One region of the Pseudoalteromonas sp. APC 3893 genome, then DNA from elsewhere that is predicted to be linked to it. Evidence: predicted binding sites of a transcription regulator. Region 1 holds the regulator's gene; each other region holds the start of a gene.
What was found. The regulator LexA, encoded in region 1, represses DNA repair genes until DNA is damaged. The targets are predictions, from matches to a motif close to TACTGTATNNNNATACAGTA.
Positions count from the first base shown of each region.

Region 2: a site for LexA is predicted at 3,967-3,986, ahead of recN (DNA repair protein RecN). Genes of this name have one in related genera too.
Region 3: a site for LexA is predicted at 1,474-1,493, ahead of QMA12_RS06965 (YebG family protein). Genes of this name have one in related genera too.

Region 1 covers NZ_JASDCD010000005.1:67,371-72,508, reverse strand. The annotation lists gene ctaD (cytochrome c oxidase subunit I) at 1-1,460, opposite strand, end outside; gene coxB (cytochrome c oxidase subunit II) at 1,460-2,602, opposite strand; gene lexA (transcriptional repressor LexA) at 3,013-3,630, opposite strand; gene QMA12_RS08870 (hypothetical protein) at 3,725-4,498, opposite strand; gene QMA12_RS08865 (hotdog fold thioesterase) at 4,611-5,054, shown strand; gene QMA12_RS08860 (hypothetical protein) at 5,051-5,138, opposite strand, start outside.
Region 2 covers NZ_JASDCD010000019.1:31,672-36,809, reverse strand. The annotation lists gene QMA12_RS17445 (Bcr/CflA family efflux MFS transporter) at 1-500, shown strand, start outside; gene grpE (nucleotide exchange factor GrpE) at 536-1,144, opposite strand; gene QMA12_RS17435 (HrcA family transcriptional regulator) at 1,203-2,168, opposite strand; gene nadK (NAD(+) kinase) at 2,274-3,158, shown strand; gene QMA12_RS17425 (hypothetical protein) at 3,237-3,794, shown strand; gene recN (DNA repair protein RecN) at 4,010-5,138, shown strand, end outside.
Region 3 covers NZ_JASDCD010000003.1:203,658-208,795, forward strand. The annotation lists gene dsbB (disulfide bond formation protein DsbB) at 113-625, shown strand; gene QMA12_RS06955 (hypothetical protein) at 625-936, shown strand; gene QMA12_RS06960 (ComEA family DNA-binding protein) at 983-1,282, opposite strand; gene QMA12_RS06965 (YebG family protein) at 1,543-1,854, shown strand; gene putP (sodium/proline symporter PutP) at 1,949-3,427, opposite strand; gene QMA12_RS06975 (HDOD domain-containing protein) at 3,795-5,018, shown strand; gene QMA12_RS06980 (VacJ family lipoprotein) at 5,095-5,138, opposite strand, start outside.

The DNA.
Region 1 (5,138 bases):
AGCAGTTGTGATAAGCCAAAGGCAAACCCACCAATACTAATAATGGCGTTAAAGTCAGCAAATTGCAGCGCGTAATCTGGGATCCTCCTTGGCATACCCGCAAGACCAACAAAGTGCATCGGGAAAAACAATACATTCACACTGACCAAAGACAGCCAAAAATGCCATTTGGCTAAGGTGATATTAAACATATTTCCAGTCCATTTTGGCAGCCAATAGTAAGCCCCAGCCATGATTGAAAAGACCGCGCCAGTAACAAGTACATAATGGAAATGCGCCACAACAAAATAGGTATCATGATACTGAAAATCAGCCGGTGTAATTGCTAGCATCAGCCCTGAAAAGCCACCTAAAGTGAACAACACAATAAACGCAATACTGAATAACATAGGCACTTCAAAGCTTATTGAGCCTCGCCACATGGTCGCCACCCAGTTAAATACTTTTACCCCTGTAGGTACCGATATCAACATGGTTGAATACATAAAAAACAATTCAGCAGCCACAGGCATACCCGTGGTAAACATATGATGTGCCCACACAATAAAACTTAGTAATGCTATTGATGATGTGGCATAAACCATCGAGGCATAGCCAAATAGTTTTTTCCGTGAAAAGGTAGGCACTATGGTCGATATGATGCCAAAGGCAGGTAAGATCATTATGTACACTTCAGGGTGACCAAAGAACCAGAATATATGCTGAAACATCACCGGATCACCGCCACCGGCCGCATCAAAAAAGCTAGTGGCAAAGTATTTATCTGTTAGTACCATGGTCACAGCGCCTGCTAAAACAGGCATAACCGCAATCAATAAAAACGCAGTAATAAGCCAAGTCCATACAAACAACGGTAACTTCATCCAAGACATACCAGGGGCGCGCATATTCACTATGGTAACAATCACATTGATTGCCCCCATAATGGAACTAATGCCCATAATGTGAACGGCGAATACAAATAAAGCCGTGTTGTCATTACTGTAAGTCGTAGACAGCGGGGCATAAAAAGTCCAGCCAAAAGCGGGGCCACCACCTGGCATAAATAGTGATGCTAATAGAATCAAAAACGCAAATGGTAGAATCCAGAAGCTCCAGTTATTCATTCGCGGTAATGCCATGTCTGGCGCACCAATCATCAGGGGTATCATCCAGTTTGCCAGCCCAGTAAATGCCGGCATGACAGCACCAAACACCATTATCAAACCATGGACTGTGGTCATTTGATTAAAAAAGTGCGGGTCAACTAATTGTAATCCTGGCTGAAATAATTCAGCACGGATCACCATCGCCATGGCACCACCGATCAAAAACATGGTCAGTGAAAATATTAGATATAAGCTCCCGATATCTTTATGGTTAGTCGTAAACAGCCAACGCTTAAACCCAGTTGCGCAGTGATGATGTCCAGCATCGTGATGCGCAGCGCCGTTATTATTTTCGTCTGTTATGCTACTCATTACTTAGCCTCCGCAGTTGCATCAATCAAAGCCTGAATTTGGCTAGGTTGAACCACATCACCCGTGTCATTACCCCATGCATTACGCTTATAGGTAACAACCGCCGCAAGTTGCTTTATCGATAGTTGTTTTACAAATGCTTGCATTGCAGTGCCCGGGCGACCATGAACTACGACATCAATATGCTCATTAACATCTCCCAATACCACAGGGCTATTTTTAAGCGCCGGGAAGACGCCAGGTAACCCTATACCGGTAGGTTGATGGCACGCTGCACAACTGGCCATATAAACTTGTTCACCTAAGGTCATTAATTCTTCTTTAGATAAGGTTTGATCCATCAATGCTGCATCTGCGGCAGCCGCTTTTTGTTTAGCTTGCTTGGCATCGGCTAACCAATTAACAAAATCTTGCTCAGACTTCGCTTCAACCACCACAGGCATAAAGCCATGATCTTTACCGCATAACTCAGCACACTGGCCGCGGTAAATACCTTCTTCGTTAATTTTGGTCCATGTTTCGTTTATAAACCCAGGGTTGGCATCTTTTTTAACTGCAAAATCAGGCACCCACCATGAGTGAATAACGTCATCCGATGTCATTAAAAAGCGAATCTTTTTGTTGATTGGTAAAACTAAAGGTTTATCAACTTCGAGTAGGTAGGTATCTGTTTTATCGGCTTGGTTGGCAATTTGGTCGTTCGGTGTTGATAAAATTGAATAAAAACTAACGTCTTCCCCCATATATTCATAATGCCACTTCCACTGAGAACCTGTCACTTTAATGGTAATGTCAGCTTTGCTGGCATCCTCCATCGCAATTAAGGTTTTTGTCGCAGGCACTGCCATTGCAATTAGAATGACAAACGGAATCGCAGTCCAAAGTATCTCAACCTTGGTGCTTTCATGGAATTGGGCAGGTATCGCCCCTTTTGATTTGCGGTGATGTATTAAAGCCCAAAACATAACGGCAAAAACAATCACCCCAATCACACAACAAATTATAAATATTGTCATGTGCAGTTGATAAACATTATTACTTATATCGGTTACACCTTCGCGCATATTAAATTGACTATTTGCCAATAATTGCTGCGGCAGCATAAATAATATAAGGCACAAGGTAGAGCTCAGTTTACCCATGTGACGGCTCCTTTTGATGCTATTGCTAACGCAAAGCGAAAAGGCGGCACTGCTTTTTTCGCGCCAATTCGTTATTTTTATTGTAACTGGTTAAATTAATCTCTTCGCATGCAACAATAAATTGCAGCAAGGCCCCAAAAGATCAGTCGTTAACACAGTGTATTAACCAATTAGTTAAAAAATGAACAATTAGCAAGTTTTAGTGCAAATAAAATTCTATTTTGGTGCAAAAATAACAATACAAAATCAGCGCGTTATTTTAAATTCAGGTGAGGAAAGAAATGGCTAAAAGCAGGAGGTATCTAGCTTATATAGAGCTTTAGTAGCTACAGACAAGTGCTAAAACTAGCAGTTAAATAAAAATATAAAAGTGAAAGCACCAAATATCACCAATTTGGTGCAAAATAGGTTTACATCCAATCAGCATTACGGATCACACCGACTGCAAGCCCTTCAATATTAAAAGACTCATGCTCTAAGTCTACTTCAATTGCAGAAAACTCTTCATTTTCGGCGTGCAACAAAACTTTACGCCCGGCTTTTTCTAGGCGCTTTACAGTTACATCATCATCAACACGCGCTACCACTACTTGGCCGTTTTCAGCAACTTGGGTTTTATGCACCGCAAGTAAATCACCATCCATAATGCCAATATCTTTCATACTCATGCCTTGTACACGCAATAAAAAATCAGCGGCAGGCTTGAACATTAAAGGGTCAATCTGGCAATGGCTTTCAACATGTTGTTGCGCCAAGATAGGTTCACCCGCTGCTACTCGGCCTATTAATGGTAATCCGAGCTGCTCTGGCTCATCTTCTTCCACCAGCTGAATACCGCGGCTTGCACCCGGCTTCATTTTAATAACACCTTTTTTAGCCAGTGCTTTTAAGTGCTCTTCGGCAGCATTAGCGCTTTTGAAACCTAAAGTTTGCGCAATTTCAGCACGCGTAGGTGGCATGCCAGTATCTTTGATAAACACTTTGATTAATTCAAGAATTTGAGCTTGACGATTCGTTAATGGGCGCATACAACTGGTTTTCCATACAGTACATTTAACTGTGAGTATATACAGTTATTTGAAAATCGCAAATTTTAAATTCGCTAGCTTTAACCCTTCTTGATTACCATCTGGTACTCAGCAATAAAGTAGCGCTATTTAAACCATCATCAGATTTCAAAGATGAGCCTAAACCAAACTTCAACGCTATATGTTCATTAAACCAATACTGTGTTTGCAACTCATAATTATCATCTCGATCGCCTCGCCCATGTACGTTAGCAACTACGCCAACAGACCAGTCTTGATTAACGTAATACGCTGCTCGGCCTTGGATGTAACGATACCGCCCTGCCAATTGCTTTGCCTCTATATCCCAGCCTTGATTATTATTGATATTAGTCCAGCGAATGTAAGGCGCATAACTCCACTCAACCGAAGTTAGCTCCTCGCTTGGATAAAAGTGACGTGTTTCTTCCACCCGACTATAAAAAGCAGTTAAGCCAATTTGCAATTGATCGTTTATTTGATTACCTATCGATGCATTGAGCAAAGAACTATCTGATTGCCAAATACCGCTATCATCATCCACATGCTGTACACCAGCCGCCAGAATAACGCCATGCTGCCAATAATAAGTCGCATCACTGGTAATATAATACAGGTTATCATTAGCAAACCCGCCGATAGCGACATTACTCACTCGATGCAAATGGCTTTTCAACTCTTGAGGGCCCGATAAGGCGTCCAAATCATCATTAAAATAACGATACCTCGCGCCTAGAAATGCTTTATCTAACCCGCTTAAATCTGTAAATCCCACTTCAACTTGATGGTTTATAGCTGCATAACTTGGAAAAGCTAAGCCGCTAATAAATATCGCTATTATTTTTTTCATTGCTACGTCCAAAATGTAATTTTAGGTACATTTTAACGATTTTGATGATCTTAACTGTAGGAAAGTGTACAAAAGTGTAGACTGGTTTTAAATTTTCAATTAAGGACATTCCATGACTATTTGGTATCAACCAATCACCTTAGAACAGTGTAAGCAACTTGATGAGGGCATTAACGGCCAAGGCACATTAATGAAAACAATGGGTATTGAAATTAGCGAAATTGGTGATGACTACTTAGTTGCCACTATGCCCGCGATACCTCAACATCATAATCCTATGGGCATGGTACATGGCGGTGCCAATGTCGTACTTGCTGAAACGGTTGCCAGTTATGCAGCAAACTTTGTGATTGATTTTACTAAGTTCTATTGTGTAGGCCAAGAAATCAACGCTAATCACTTAAAAGCTTCACGCAATGGAACTTTAACCGCAATAGCAAAGCCTATTCATTTAGGTAGACGTACTTCAGTATGGGAAATTAAAATAACAAATAGTCGCAACGAACTATGCTGCGTATCAAGAATGACCGCAGCAGTGGTTGAACGTAAAAATTAGCTTTCGATAGGGTAAATAGTTATTTCAACACCCGCACCAATTGCAGATATTCTAAGTAGAGTGTCTGCTTGCAGTGCTTGATTA
Region 2 (5,138 bases), on a different contig from region 1:
CCGCCGTTCCATTTGTATACCTCGACTACTTTAAAGTCTCAGAGCAGTTGTTTGGTTTACTGTTTGCTTTTAATGTAATGGCCTTAATGTTTGGTAACTTTTTAAATACCCGGTTGGTACCACGTATTGGCTCACGAAAAATGCTCTATTACGGTTTATTTATAGGCTTTATTGCTGGTAGCTCGCTACTTAGCTTTAGTATTTTACACTTATCATTGTATTTTATTGTTGCGGCTATTGCGCCATTAATGATGAGTTTAGGTGTCATCGCAAGCAATGCTGATGCACTCATTTTAATGAAATTTGAAGAAAAATCAGGCACTGCTACAGCGGTGATTGGCACCTTACGCTTTGGTAGCGGCGCATTAGTTGGACCAATTTTAGCGCTTATGCACGCGCAAAGTGCCGTCCCTTTTTCGAGCCTAATGTTTAGTGCTTTAGTACTTACTTTAATTGCCCAGTTGTGGCACCGAGCGAGAGATAAAAAAAATGCCTCATAATAGATGAGGCATTTTTTCAAACTGTGAGTAACAAATTATTCTGCAGCTTTAGACACCATTACCATGGCAGGGCGTAATAAACGACCATTCAATGTATAACCTTTTTGCATTACCGCTAACACTGTATTGGGTGATACATCATTACTTGGCTGAATTGACATGGCTTGATGAAACTCAGGGTTAAATTGCTCACCTTGTGGATTAACAATTTCAACACCAAATTTTGCAACTGCATCATTAAAGCTTTTAACCGTCATATCAATACCTTCAAGTAACGGCTTTAACGTTTCATTTTCTTTGTCAGAGAACTCAATAGCACGCTCTAGATTATCAATAACAGGTAGTAATTCGTTTGCAAATTTCTCTAAAGCAAATTTATGCGCTTTCTCTACGTCTTGTGCAGCACGACGGCGAATATTTTCAACATCAGCAGCAGCGCGAACGACACCATCTTTTTGATCATTGATAGTTTGCTTTGCAGCTTCAAGCTCAGCGTATAGCATCGCAATTTCAGCTTCAGGGCTTACTTCTTCAGCTTCATGTGCATCTGCGGCTTCTACAGCGGCTTCAACATCTGCTTGCATTTGATCTAATTCTTCGTTGAGTTCAACTTCTTGCTCTGGTGATTTTGTCTGCTCAGACATAATTTAAGTACTCCAATTCTTTACAATTGCGATAATTATGGGGATTGAATCAAAAGATTCAAGAGTCAGATGACTCGATTAATCTAAATTCTTGTATGATTGCTTCAATTTGCGCCGATTTAGGGCAAATAACACAAAATCGACTTTGATATTCTTGATTCTGAAAATACGGCACACTGATCACCATTAATTCATCGCAATCTGTAAATGGCAGTTGATCGGTATTAAGCACAGATACGCCATTTTTAAAAGCCAGCTTATCTTCTACAAAATTTAAGAACGACACACCAATGTTTAAACTTTGTTGGCAATCGATTTGTCGATACAGATAATTCTCACCAACTACAATGCTATTGTCTGAACCCAGCTTTTGGCTCAATTCTCGCGTCCACTGATTTAATGAATCATGACAATTACGCGGTGCTGTATTGGCCATCGCCTGCATCCGATACAAACCTTCCATTAAGGTTTGTTGACTAAATACCGTATTTAACCACGTAGCGAACTGATATCGCACAGTATCTGAAGCATCATTGGGTTTGTGAATACAAATATTATGACTTTGACCTGCTCTATCGAGTAATAAAATAAGCCAGTCGTTGCTATCAAAATCGAGCACTTCTACTCTAAATACATGTTGCGAGCTTACTTGCGGTAAGCCAACACAACAACACACTTGGTATTTTTGACTTAATCCATGAGCCAACTCAACCAATTGCGCCTGAGCGGGATGCCAATATTGAGCAATATTAGTTAACGGAAAAAACTCACTTAGCCAATAATCAAAGCCTGCATTAGTCGGTACGCGCCCTGCGGAGGTATGAGGTGAATATAACAGCCCGACCTTTTCAAGGCGTGACATAGCATTACGCACCGTTGCAGAGCATACAGCCATGCCTTTTTGCTTAGCAATACGGCTTGACGCCACAGGTAAACCTTCACCATTACAATAAAGACTCATTACGGCGGAAAATATTTGCTGATCTCGCGGATTTAAATTCATAGTATCTACATCTTGCTGCATATTGGGTATATCGGGGCAACGAGAAGTTATTTCAAGACTCTGAGGTTTTCAAAGCAATCATTTATGAGTTACCCTAACGATATTATAACTATTCGCGTAAACATCATGGAATCACCGTTTAAAACCATAGGCTTAATTGGCAAAGCAAATCACGATGGCGCAGCCACTACCTTACAACGCCTTTATACATTTTTAAATGCGTTAGGATTTAACGTGATTGTTGAACAGCGCACTGGGCACCAACTTGCTGATATACCAAAAGACAAACTCGTTAAACTCATAGAGCTCGGTGAACGAGCTGATTTAGCCATTGTAGTTGGCGGTGATGGAAACATGTTAGGTGCAGCGCGTGTTTTAGCGCGGTTTAATGTAGCCGTTATTGGTGTAAACCGGGGGAATTTAGGGTTTCTGACAGATTTAAACCCCGAAGGTTTTGAAGCAAGCTTAGAACAAGTACTAAGTGGCCAATATATAGAAGAAAACCGTTTTTTACTCGAAGTAGAAGTGTATCGTCATGCTGAGCTTAAAAGCGCAAATTCAGCGGTAAACGAAGCCGTACTACATGCCGATAAAGTCGCCCACATGATTGAATTTGAGGCCTTTATCAACGATGCGTTTGTGTTTTCTCAACGCTCCGACGGCTTAATCGTATCAACACCAACAGGTTCAACTGCTTATTCGCTTTCTGGTGGTGGACCAATTTTAACACCTGAACTTAACGCGATTTCATTAGTGCCGATGTTTCCACACACTCTTTCAAGCCGCCCATTAGTGGTTGATGCTGATAACGAAGTGCGACTAAAGCTGAGCTTAGAAAATACCGATAGCCTGCAAGTAAGTTGCGACAGCCATGTGGTTTTAGCTGTACTCCCAGGCGATGAAGTAGTCATTAAAAAGGCGGATAAAAAACTGAGATTAATTCATCCTAAAGACTACTCTTATTATCACGTTTTACGAACTAAGCTTAATTGGGGTAGTCGTTTGTATTAATCTTATTGCACTTACCCATACTTTAGAGCAAAATATCAAAAAATAGTATAAATACCTTAAATGGGAAATAAAGCCGATATGACGTACGTTGTATTTTTAGCTTTGCTGTTATTAATTACATTATTAGGTACCTACCTTGTTATTGAAAACAATCGCCGCAAAGCACGCGAAGCCGAAAAACGACTGTTTAACAGTAGAGTGGCCGAAGTTACGACTCACTTAAAATCAAAGCTAAACGAGTTTTGCGCAGCAAAAATTATAAAACCAAAATATATAGCCCGCATTCAGGTGATTGCCAGTAACTTTTTTGTTGTGCAACCACACACAGATGAAAACTTACTATACCTAGAGCGCATTGTTGATTCACTCATAAACACGGTTAATAGTGAACTGGCAAAAACCTACGTGACCGGTGAGCGTGGTCAGTTATCAGAACAACTGTCGTTATTTGTGGCCGAGTTGCCGTATGGCGGTATTGAGTACAACCGTACATTTTATTATGAAATACTCCCTTCTCTTATAAAAACCTTGGAGTCAGCAGAGCTTAGCGGCAATGGCGATGACTACATCACAACAACGGATAATAACAACGACTCAGCAGAACAAAATAACAGCATACATAGTAATATTGCATAACGGGTTGGGTGAGCAATTCACCCTGCACTAATGATTTAAAAGTTATCTATATTACTCAACTACCTATTACAGTTTCTCCTGCCACATTTAGCCCTTCCACTGTTCATTGCCCTTTCTACTATGTGTATAAAATTTGAATTAATTTAAAAATTTAATTTGCAAAAACCCAAAACACTGTATAAATTAACAGTCAATTAGCTGGATGGATAAACAGTATGTTAATTGGATTAGAAATAAAAAACTTCGCAATTGTAAGCAACCTCAGCACTGAATGGCACAGTGGCATGACAGCAATAACCGGTGAAACCGGTGCCGGTAAATCGATTGCTATCGATGCCCTATCTTTATGCCTAGGAGAACGTGCAGAGGCCTCAGCCGTTCGCCCTGGTACAGAGCGGGCAGAAATCTGCGCTCAATTTGATATCACCGCATTACCTAATGCAGTGCAATTTCTAGAGCAACATTTACTTTCCAATGACGACAATGAATGCTTGCTACGCCGCGTTATTTGTAAAAATGGCCGTAGTAAAAGTTATATTAATGGCAGCCCTGTCACGGCAGCTCAATTAAAAGAGCTTGGCCAACACCTTATTTCAATTCATGGTCAACATGCTCATCAGCACCTGTTAAAAGCGGATCATCAACTGCATTTGCTAGACGCTTATGCTGGGCATATTGAACTTGTTGATGCTGTGCGAAGTAAATATCGACATTATCAAAGTTTACAAAAAGAGTTCACTGCGCTTGAACAAGCCCAGCAACAGCAAGCTGCGCAAAAACAGTTACTGGAATATCAAGTAGCTGAATTAGACGAGTTTGCTTTACAACAAAATGAATTCAGCGCTATTGAAGCTGAACATCACAAATTAAGCCACAGCCAAACGATTCTTGAGTCTTGTCAGCGAGAGTTGCAGCACTTGTACGAAAGCGACGAGCAAAATGCGTGTTCTATTTTACAACACAGCGCCCAAAAATTTGCTGAATTAGCGCACTACGATGCAAATTTGTCTGGTGTGGCAACCTTGCTAGAAGAAGCGGCTGTTCAAGTAGAAGAAGCCAGCCGCGAAATCAGAAACTACGCCGAGCAAACGGAGCTTGACCCTAACCGCTTAGTTGAGGTTGAAGAGCGTTTAAGTGGCGCCATGGATCTTGCTCGCAAACATCATATTAAACCAGAAGAGCTGGTTGATTTTCACCAATCAATTAGCCAAGAGCTTGACTCAATAAGCCACAACTCTGACAGGCTCGAGCAGCTAGCACAAGAAATTGAAGACGCACTTAGTACATATCAATATGCCGCTGATGAATTAAGTGAAAGCCGCTTGCAAGCTGCAATGACATTAA
Region 3 (5,138 bases), on a different contig from region 1:
AGCAAATTTAGTAAACTTTACATGATTTTAAGCACTCCAGTAAGGTTTATCCTTGCACCTTGATTAATGACTAAGCCATAATCTCACTATAAAATAGTTAAACGGAACTCTTATGAATTGGTTAGCAAATTTAGCACACAAACGTACGCCTTGGGTTTTATTAGCATTGACTGCTTTTACATTTGAAGTTATTGCTTTATTTTTCCAATATCAAATGGGCTTAGAGCCTTGTATCATGTGTATATATCAACGCACAGCGATGCTCGGGCTATTAATCGCGGGGATTATTGGAGCGATTAATCCTAGTAACATACTAATACGTATTACTGCATTCACTAGCTGGGCTGGTGCGAGTATTTGGGGATTTTTATTAGCCCGTGAACATATTGATATGCAAACAACAACCGACCCATTCGCATTTAGCTGTGAATTTGAGCCTAACTTTCCCGTGCCATTACATGAATGGATCCCACAATTTTTCGCTGCAACAGGTGATTGCGGTAATATTGATTGGCAATTTTTAGGTTTAAGTATGCCCGCGTGGATGGAAATTATCTTTGGCTTGATCAGCTTAGTTTTAATCGTGGTTGTTTTTTCACGCCTAATGATTAAGAAGAGCGTCTAATGTTTGCGTTTTTTTCAAGCCAAGTTAAGCAATTGCAGCACCTTAAAGTACGTCAACGCCAACACATAATTGCAGTTGCATTATCAATGCTTTCACCACTGCAAAAAATCAGCTTACGTATTGTCAAGTTGCTGTTACTCACACCTGTATTCGCCTCGCTTATTTATATTGAAGGTTGGTTAATGTTAGCTGCTTTATTAGTAGCAGGTTTAAGCTATCCGTTATTAACCACGCCCGTTGAAATTGCATTTGCCAAGCCTTTTATAGCCGATGCATTAAAGCTACAAGAAGGGAAACAAGGCGAATATTAATTCGCCTTATATTCTAAAGTAATTAACCTGTAACTTAGCTATAAGCTTAGATTTTAATTTTGCCGTCTAACTTTGCCAGCAATTTATCACCAATGCCCTTCACGTTCGTTAAATCTGCAACTGATTTAAATTCTCCTTGTTTTGTACGATAGTCAATAATAGCGCGCGCCTTTGACTTACCAATACCAGGTAACTGCATCAGTTGCTCTACACTGGCTTTATTTACATTGATACTCTCAAGCTTTTTTACCGCCTGACTAGCTGGTGCAGACTTAGTATCACTCGCATAACTTGGGCTTATAAAACCTAAACAGACTAGTACAACTACTAAACTTAGTAACTTCATGTTTTCCTCCGTGATATCCATACATGGACTCAATTAATAGTAAATGTTTACGACACCCTTTTAAGCAATATAAAAACCATTAGGTACTAAAAAAGTGTGACTCTATAAATAAAGTAAAGAGCAATTACTTTGTCAACTGTACCTATAATAAAAAATAAAAAAGTTAACTTGCAAATACGCCCGCAAACAATTACTGTATATAAAAACAGTAATCAATATCAGTGCGTTAATTCACACTAAGCAAATTGGCAGGAGAGATCATGGCTGTTGTTGTTAAATATGTTGTAGAAAGAAACGGAGTCGAGCGAATGACGTTTACTACTAAAAAAGAAGCTGATGCGTATGACAAAATGCTCGATATTGCAGAATCACTTGAGGTAATGCTCGAAAAAGTGGATGTACCATTAAGCGAGCAACAAATTGAATCTTTAGCGCTTGAAATCGCAAAAAGCAAAGATGATTTCATCAATGTATTAAAAGGCGCAAAAGAACCTGTAAACAAACCTGCTGCAAAAACAAAGAAAGACACAGCTAATGTAGCCGATTTAAAAAACGCAGAAGATAAAGCGTAATAGAACTTAATTCGGGTAATAAAAAAGGAGCTATTAAGCTCCTTTTTTTATTACCCCAAACCACCTTGGAATGATTAGGGAATAAATCTTACTTTTACAGTGACTTTTCTACATCATCAAATAAAGTAGTAATTTCATTACTTGGAGCAGGTGTCGCTAAGCTTACGACTAAAATGGCAATACTTGAAAGAATAAAGCCAGGTACAATTTCATAAATAAGGCTACTGAGTTTTTCACCATCAATTGTTATAGGCGCATAAATCCAGACCAATACGGTTATAGCACCCACTAGCATACCGGCAAGTGCACCAGCAAAGTTCATTCGTTTCCAGTACAGGCTAAATAATACAAGTGGACCAAATGCGGCACCAAAACCAGCCCATGCATTACTGACTAAGTCTAATATTGAACTATCGCGATCATACGCTAAGTAGATTGCACATAGCGCGACAATGGCAACGCTAATACGCCCTACTGTTACCAGCTCGGTGTCACTTGCCTCTTTACGTAAGAAGGTTTTATAAAAATCTTCAGTCAATGAACTTGAACTAACCAATAACTGAGACGAAATCGTACTCATGATAGCAGCCAAAATTGCTGCTAATAAAAAGCCTGCAATTAATGGATGGAATAGCAGCTCTGACAAAATCAAGAAAATCGTTTCAGGATCGTCAACAACAATATTATTTTCGTAGGTATAAGCTGCACCAAATAAACCAGTGCCTACAGCACCAATGGCGGCGATTATCATCCAGCTCATACCAATGCGACGAGCAGTCGGCATATCTTTTACACTACGTACAGACATAAAACGTACAATAATATGTGGTTGACCAAAATAACCTAAGCCCCACGCCATCGCCGAAATAATTCCCAGAGCTGAGCCTGCACCTATCCAGTTAAGCATATCTGGATTAACACTGTGCAACGTAGACTCTAATGGTTGCTCTAGTAATGAATAAGCGACTGTCGGTACCAATATTAATGCAACAAACATAATACAGCCTTGTACAAAGTCGGTTAAGCTTACTGCTAAGAAACCACCAAACAAGGTGTATAAAACAACCACGCCTGTTGTTATGTAAAGACCCATTTCATAGCTCAAGCCAAACGAGCTTTCGAATAACTTACCGCCAGCAACCACGCCCGAAGAAGTATAGAGTGTAAAGAACACAATGATCACTACCGCTGATACCACACGGAGTAAGTTTGATTTATCGGTGAAACGATTTGAGAAATAGTCTGGAATGGTGATTGAGTCATTTGCTTTCTCAGTGTAAACCCTAAGCCGTGGTGCAACTAAGAAGTAGTTTGCCCAAGCCCCGAGTACTAACCCAATTGCAATCCAAGTGCTACTAAAGCCGGTTACAAACATAGCGCCAGGTAAACCCATTAATATCCAGCCGCTCATATCTGACGCGCCTGCTGAAAGTGCAGCTACTGAAGGTGACAAACTACGCCCACCAAGCATATAACCAGATACATCACTGGTTGACTGTTTATACGCATATAGGCCAATCCCTAACATAACGATAAAATACGCAGCTAAAGAAATAATCATTCCTGTTTCCAAATTTGCCTCCGCTTAAGAAGTTTAAATCTGGCTTTTAATCCTAATAATGACTCATTAATCAATGTAATACAAAAGACATTATTGGTGTAAAAACCAACTTAGAACCTGACTATATCATGGCTGGGGCAAATAACTCCACTCTCTGCGTTAATCAAATAAGTAACTGAGGTTAATAGGTTTTTAACTATTTTTTTTATTTAAGAGGATATAAATGGAAATTTAATATTAATTGCCTTACGATTAAAACAATATATTTATAAAAAATCAGTACTTTAGCAGTAGGTCTGTAAAATATAATTAATGCTATTTTCTATGTTTTGTCTTATATTGCCTTTGTTAATGTTTAAATCAATCGGATCTGTTGTTTATGTATTTTTACGCTGCGCGTCAACCCATTTTAGATCGTGAAAAAAAACTCGTCGGCTATGAGTTACTTTTTAGAGATGGCGTTGATAATGTTTTTCCTGATATTGATGGTGATGAAGCAACTTCTCGTTTAATTGAAGGCAGTCAGTTTAATTTTGGTTTAGAAGATTTAACGGACAATAAACCCGCCTATATTAATTTTACTTTAAAAACATTGCAAAAAGGCTACCCAACTTTACTTGGTAAAGAGCAAATAGTTGTTGAAATTTTAGAGACTATACAACCTGGTAAGCGCTTACTCGCGCTGGTTAAAGATCTTAAAGAAAAAGGTTATACCCTAGCGCTAGATGATTACATACACCAACCTGTATGGCGTCACTTTTACCCATATATTGATATTATAAAAATCGACTTTTTAAGCTGCGACACTCAAACTATTAAGCAGATCATCGAAGAAATAAAGCCCCACAAGCACATAAAATTACTGGCAGAAAAAGTAGAAACCTACGAGAAATATCAACTTGCATTAGATTTGGGGTTTAGTTATTTTCAAGGTTTCTTTTTCTCAAAGCCTGAAATGGTACAAAGCAAATCGCTACCTCCTTCACAAATAGCGCTCGCTGAGTTACTTTATGAAACCTCATCAGTTGAGCTTAATTTAAAAAAAATCACAAGCGTATTCGAACGAGATGTCACACTTTCCTATAAATTACTTCGCTATAGTAATTCAGCTGCGTTCAAACGCCGAGCTGAAATCAGTACTATAAAACAGGCGCTGATAGTACTTGGTGCAGAAGAAATTAAAAAATTATTATCCTTGTTATTTGCCTCCCAAGTTGCCGCAAATAAACCCGCAGAGTTGATCCGTTTATCGTTAACCCGTGCTCGTTTTACTGAGCTTTTAGCCATCAATCACAATCAACTTAAAGATACTGGCATGGCTTTTTTAACCGGTATGATGTCATTAATGGATGCAATTTTAGATGAGACGATGGAAGGTGTGATGAATAAATTACCACTTTCTAATGATATCAAGGTAGCCCTTGTTGATGACCAAGGCATACTCGCGCAGTATTTGCGTTTAGTTAAGTTATACGAGCAAGCGAATTGGGAAGGGGCAAACGCCATAAAAAATGAATTAGGTTTAGCAGCAGATAAAGTGCCTGACTCCTATCATGAAGCGCTTAGCTGGGCTAATGAACAAATGATAATATTAGGCGAATAGTCCTGTTATCTTCAATTATATAAAAGTAAAAAGCCAGCAGTTTTGCTGGCTTTTTTCTAACTTCGCGTCAGATAAATTATAGGCTTTCTAAAAAGTCTTCATCAAAGTCATCAGGCTCTT